Luteolibacter sp. Y139: one gene and its partner. The protein of the gene in region 1 interacts with the protein of each later gene in a pairwise test. Links are inferred from orthologs where the notes say so. Each region holds a gene or a part of one and is shown in the gene's direction. Other genes may lie near its edges. The genes, in order: hflK and ftsH.

Region 1 (3,104 bases):
AAGGCCATCGCCCGCGCGGTGGATGGTGCCGGCTTCAAGCGCGTGCAATTCACGCCCGACCTTCTCCCCGGCGATATTCTCGGCGTCTCGATCTTCGATCCCCGCACCCAGGAGTTCCGCTTCCGGCCCGGCCCGGTCTTCGCGGACATCTTGCTCGCGGATGAAATCAATCGCGCCTCGCCACGCACCCAGTCGGCACTGTTAGAAGCGATGGCCGAGCGTCAGGCCACGATCGATGGTGAGCGACATGACCTCAATGGCCTCTTCTTCGTCATCGCCACCCAGAACCCGGTCGAGTTCCGCGGCACCTATCCGCTGCCGGAAGCCCAGATGGACCGATTCATGGTGCAGAGCCGCCTCGGATACGTCACCCCGGAAGAAGAGCGCGCCATCCTCGCCGACCAGATCGACACCCATCCCGTCGATCGCCTCGACCCCGTGATCAATCGCAATGATCTCGTGAATCTGTTAGAGACCACCCGCACCGTGCGCATCAGCGATGAACTGCGCGGCTACATCGTCGACATCGTTTCCGCCACCCGCGGTCGCGATGATGTTCAGCTCGCCGCCAGCCCGCGCGCCTCGATCGCCCTCATGAAGATGGCGCAGGCCCTGTCCCTCTTCGAAGGCCGCGAATTCGTCGTGCCGGAAACCATCCAGACCGTCGCCGCCGACGTCATCGCCCACCGCATGGTCATCGCCCCGGAAGCCAAGCTCTCCGGCGTGACCGGCCGCCAGGTCGTGGCCGATATCTTGGAAGAGGTGCCAGTGCCGGTGTAAGACCCGGGAGGAAAGTAAGCCCGAGATTCCAGTCGATTCCGGCGGCCAGTTGGGGCCATATGGGAGTGCAACCGCTTTCCCCAATCCCATGCCCGGCCCTCCTCCCCTTTCCTCGGTCCGCTTTCCCAAGCCTCGTCTTGGCCTTTTCCTGTGGATCGCCTTCATTGTCCCGGTCGGGATTCTGCTGCTCACCGGGATCTTCTCCTCCTTCTACACGGTGAGCCCGGAATCGGTGGCGGTAGTACAACGCTTCGGGAAATTCCAGCACGTCGCCGAGCCCGGCCTGCATTTCAAGATCCCCTTCGGCGTCGATACCGCGACCGTCGTGCCCATCCGCCGGCAATTGAAACTCGAGTTCGGCTTCAATACCCCCGGAGCGACGAGCCGCGATCAACGCAGCGAGGATCCCCTGCTTGAGCGCGACATGGTCACCGGCGACCTCAATGCCGCCCAGGTGGAGTGGATCGTCCAATACGGCATCTCTGATCCGGAGAAATATCTCTTCAAGGTCCGCGACCCGGGACCGACCCTGCGCGACCTCACCGAAAGCACCATGCGTGAAGTGGTCGGCGACCGCACCGTCGATGAAGTGCTGACCATCGGCCGCACCGAAATCGAGACCGAGGCCTTGGTGAAGCTCCAGAAGCACGTCGAGCACATCGACATGGGCCTGCGTGTCGAGCAGATCCAGCTCAAGAACGTCAACCCGCCCGCCGAGGTGCAGCATTCCTTCGAGGACGTGAACCGCGCCCAACAGGAGCGCGAGCAGATGATCAACGAAGCCAACGGCCAGTACAACCAGGTCATCCCGAAGGCCCGCGGCATGGCCCAGCAGCGCATCTCCGGCGCCGAGGGCTACGCCGTCCGCCGCATCAATGAAGCCCAGGGCGACGTTGCCCGCTTCCAACAGCTCCTTCTTCAATACGACAAGGCGCCTGCCATCACCAAGCAACGCCTCTATCTTGAAACGATGAGCGAAGTGCTCCCGAAACTCGGCAACAAGGTGATCATCGACGAGGACGCCAAGCAATTCCTCCCGCTCATGAACCTCAACCAAGGCGTCGCCCCGGCCCGCTGAAATCGCACGCCATGAAACGCCCCATCCTCATCCTCGGCATCGCCGGCGTCGTCTTCACCTACTTGCTCCTCAGCGGCAGCATGTACACCGTCAGCGAAACCGAACAGATCTTCGTCACCGAATTCGGCAAGCCCGTCGGCGCGCCGATCAATGCCGACCCGGCGAAAAACGAAGCCGGCCTGCATTTCAAGAAGCCCTTCATCCAGGATGTCAATCGCATCGAGAAGCGCATCCTCGAATGGGACGGCCCATCGACCGAAATGCCCACCCGCGACAAGCTCTACATCTCCGTCGACAACTTCGCCCGCTGGCGCATCTCCGATCCCAAGCTCTACTTCGAGAAGCTTCGCGACGAACGCAGCGCGCTCTCGCGGCTCGATGACATCATCGGCAGCGAGACCCGTGCCGTGATCGCCTCCCATGACCTCATCGAAGTCATTCGCACCGACAAGACGCGCCAACCCCAGCGCGATGAAGCACTGACCGCCGCCGACTCGAATCTCGGCGTGCTTCCTCCCATCCGCGATGGCCGCAGCGCCCTCGACGACCAGATCCTCAAGTCCGCCGCACCGAAGGTGAAGTCCTGGGGCATCGAACTCATCGACATCCAGTTCAAGCGCATCAACTACAAGGCGGGCGTCGTGGAAAAGATCTACGCCCGTATGGCTTCCGAGCGAAAGCAGATCGCCGACCGCTTCCGCTCCGAAGGTGCTGGTGAAGCCGCCAAAATCCTCGGCCGCAAGGAGCGCGATCTCCAACAGATCGAATCCGAAGCCTACCGCACGGAACAAGAAGTCCGCGGCAAGGCCGACGCCGAAGCCACCGGCATCTACGCCGCCGCCTACAACACCAGCCCCGCGGCCGCCGATTTCTATCAGTTCATGAAGACCTTGGAGACCTACCAAAGCACCCTCTCCAAGGACACCACCGCGATCTTCACCACGAACAGCGACCTGTTCCGCCTGCTGAAGAACTTGGAGCCGAAGAAACAGGAATGATCGTTCCTGCTTCCCGTTCGTTTTTACACGCAAGTTACAGTAGGGATGTTCCTTCCGTGGCATGCTCTGGCATGCCGCCTACTACCCTCGTCGCTTTTCTGACGCTGTTGGCCTTTGCACCGAATGCTATCGCGGAAGTCACGCAGCCGGAAAAGCTCGCCCAGCAAAGCATCGAGAAGCTACCCGACAAGGACGCACAGTGTTTGGCGGAAGCCTGCCGGATCACGGCGCTCATCAACGAGGACAGG
Region 2 (3,249 bases), on another replicon or contig:
CGCCCACCACGTCTGGTGCACCGGACCCTTCCGCGGTTCCGGGGCCTCATCGGGAGCCGTGTCGTGATCCATCCGCGCCATCCATGGCAAACCCTTGCCGCACCGGCAAGAGCGCCGGAAAAAATTGGGTTTTCTTTCGGGATTATAGCGCTACCCTGTCGCGCCCTCTGCACTGTCTTCCCCGCTGATGCTCGTTTGCCTGCGGCGACCGGAAAAGGGCGATTTCCTCATCAATCATGTCTGACCCGTCTCAAAACCGTCCGCCGCAGGGTTCTGGCGCGCGCGGACCGAACGACCCGCCTGGATTCAACTGGCGTCTCGCAATTCTCCTTAGTGCCGCGTTTCTCATCCTGGCCCTTGCTGTCTTCAGCAATGGGATGAGCTCGACCATCCAGTCCCTGTCCTTCGCGCAATTCCGCGAGAAATGGGACCAGGGCTTGGTCTATCGCGATGACGCGAAGTTCCCGCTGAAGGTCACCACTCAGGACAGCGCCTACAATGCGGTCATCACCGGTTACCTTCGCAATTCGCCCGAGCGTGGACCCGGCGAGGAGCCCGGCACCAAGCCGATCCGCGCCACCGTCCGCACTCAGGATGTGCCCGCCATTCTCGGCCAGTCCGTGGCGTTCCGCCTGACCAGCGAAGCCGCTCCAGCCCCCGGCGTGGAAACCGTCGAGCTTTCCGAAGCCGGTTTCCGCCAAGCCGCCGCGCTCGGCGAGATCAAGTCGCTGGATAGCAAGGGCCCGCTCACCGTCTACTCACCGGACGGCAATCTCGCCGTGATTGTGGCCAATCGCGAGATTCCCCCGACGCCTGCTGCCCCCGCCGACCCGAAAGGCGCCGGCCCCAAGCAGTTCAAGGTGATCGCCCCGGTGATGATGCTCGGCGAAGAGCTCGGTAAGCTCCTCAATGACAACGGCATCTACGAGGCTAACAACGACTTCCTCAAGAGCGCCATCTTCACCTTCCTGCCGGTCCTGCTGATCGTGCTGCTGCTGTTCTTCCTGTTCCGCCAGCAGATGAAAGCCGCCGGCCGTGGCGCGATGTCCTTTGGCAAGTCCAAGGCCCGGCTGCTCACACGCGATCATAACAAGGTCACCTTCAAGGACGTGGCCGGCATTCAGGAAGCCAAGGAAGAGCTCTGGGAAATCGTCGATTTCCTCCGCGATCCCCGCAAATTCCAGAAGCTCGGCGGCTCGATCCCGAAGGGCGTCCTCATGGTCGGCCCTCCGGGCACCGGCAAGACCCTGCTCGCCCGCGCCATCGCCGGCGAGGCGGACGTCCCGTTCTTCTCGATCTCCGGTTCTGACTTCGTCGAAATGTTCGTCGGTGTGGGTGCTTCCCGCGTCCGCGACATGTTCGAGCAGGGCAAGAAGCACGCTCCTTGCTTGATCTTCATCGACGAAATCGACGCTGTCGGCCGCCACCGCGGTCACGGCATGGGCGGCGGTCACGATGAGCGCGAGCAGACGCTCAACCAGCTCCTCGTGGAAATGGACGGCTTCGACACCCAGGAGGGCGTCATCATCATCGCCGCCACCAACCGCCCGGACGTCCTCGACCCCGCGCTGCTGCGCCCCGGTCGTTTCGACCGCCAGGTCACCGTGTCCCTTCCAGACGTGAATGGCCGCGAGGAAATCCTCCGCGTCCACGTGAAGAAGATCAAGCTGGCCCCCGGAACCGACCTCGGGATCATCGCCCGCGGCACCCCCGGCTTCTCCGGTGCGGAACTCGCCAACCTGATCAACGAGGCGGCTCTTCTTGCCGCCCGCCGCGGACTCTCCGCCGTCACCATCGCCGAGATGGAAGAAGCCCGCGACAAGGTCCGCTGGGGCCGCGAACGCCGCAGCCTCGCCATGTCGGACAAGGAAAAGACCGGCACCGCCTGGCACGAGGCCGGCCACGCCTACCTGAATATGGTGCTGCCGCACACGCACCCGCTGCACAAGGTGACCATCATCCCGCGTGGCCCGTATCTCGGCGCCACCATGTATCTGCCGGACGGCGATAAATACTCCACCCAGCGCAAGGAAGCCCTCGCCAACCTCGTGATGACCATGGGCGGCCGCATTGCGGAGTCCTTCATCACGGGCGACGTCTCGAACGGTGCTTCCGGCGACATCCGTCAGGCCACCTCCCTCGCACGCCACATGGTCTGCGAGTGGGGCATGAGCGACAAGCTCGGCATGATCGAATACGGCGACGGTGACAACCCGGTCTTCCTCGCCCGCGATGTCTCGCGCAGCCGGAACTACTCCGAGGACACCGCCCGCGTCATCGATGCCGAGATCAAGCGCTTCATCGACGAAGCCTACGATCACGCCACCGAGGTCCTCACCACCAACAAGGACAAGGTGGAGCTCATCGCCAATGCTCTGCTTGAATACGAGACGCTGGACGCATCCCACATCCGCGACCTCATCGAGACCGGCGAGATGAAGAATCCGCCCAGCGCGCCCAAGCCACCACCGGTCCCTGACGAATTCCGCAAGAAGCCCGCCGCCAAGCCCACCGAGGACAAGCCCGACGACGGCGGCCCTCTCCCCGGCGAAGTCGTAGGCGCCCCGGCCTGACCGCCGAACGGCGAAATCTGAAATTCCCAAAGCGCGGTGTGGATCGTCCACACCGCGCTTTTCCTTTCCACCGGGCGCCGGGAACAGCGCGTTCGAGCCACCAAAGGCGCAAAGGGCAGGGGACATCCGCACCCCAAGCCCACTGGGAGCGCGGGATTCATCCCGCCCGAATAGGTCCCCACGGCCTCAACCCACCAAGCCCCCCCGGGAGCGCCGGTCTCCAGGCCGGCCGAACGGTCCCCACGGCCTCAATCCACCAAGCCACCGCCGAGAGCGCTGGTCTCCAGACCGGCCGAACGGTCCCTCATGGCCCGCCAAAAAGTCCCGCCCCTGAGGAGAGGGGACACTCCTGTCCCCTAGTCCATCCCTTGTCGCAGCTCCTCATCCCCAGAGGAACGCCCCATCCCTCTCCGTCCCAACGGGACGATTCATAAAAGCCCGGCACCAAAGTGCCGGGACACTTGCCCTCCAGATCAGCGTCCCAACGGGACGCCTCATGCGGGGAAGAGCCCGAATACCCCGCCAGCCTCCCCTTCATCTCGTCGCTCACTCCCAGCATCGCGACGACCTCCGCTCCAGCCCCTCGACCTCGCAGTCTCAAAGCATCCCTGCAGCTCGCTCCATGCGCCAGCAAAGTGGTCCGCACACTTCGTGTGCGGCAACCGAACCACCCTGA

Evidence for each region.
Region 2: the proteins of hflK (region 1) and ftsH interact in binary tests that used the Escherichia coli proteins (3 or more experiments, as listed by UniProt). The link is inferred for Luteolibacter sp. Y139 from one-to-one orthologs.

What each region holds. Positions count from the first base shown.
Region 1 is NZ_JBBUKT010000011.1:188,054-191,157, reverse strand. Bases 81-2,863 are described here. They hold hflK (FtsH protease activity modulator HflK), read left to right. Parts: upstream 81-868; coding sequence 869-1,858; downstream 1,859-2,863. Other genes in these bases: hflC (protease modulator HflC), read left to right, coding at 1,870-2,856; WKV53_RS23315 (AAA family ATPase), read left to right, coding at 81-780. Outside these bases: more of WKV53_RS23315, read left to right, coding at 1-80; WKV53_RS23300 (hypothetical protein), read left to right, coding at 2,928-3,104.
Region 2 is NZ_JBBUKT010000008.1:333,842-337,090, forward strand. What follows is about bases 48-2,975. They hold ftsH (ATP-dependent zinc metalloprotease FtsH), read left to right. Parts: upstream 48-377; coding sequence 378-2,573; downstream 2,574-2,975. Other genes in these bases: WKV53_RS20140 (ATP-binding cassette domain-containing protein), read right to left, coding at 48-72. Outside these bases: more of WKV53_RS20140, read right to left, coding at 1-47. UniProt on the Escherichia coli protein: Acts as a processive, ATP-dependent zinc metallopeptidase for both cytoplasmic and membrane proteins. Plays a role in the quality control of integral membrane proteins.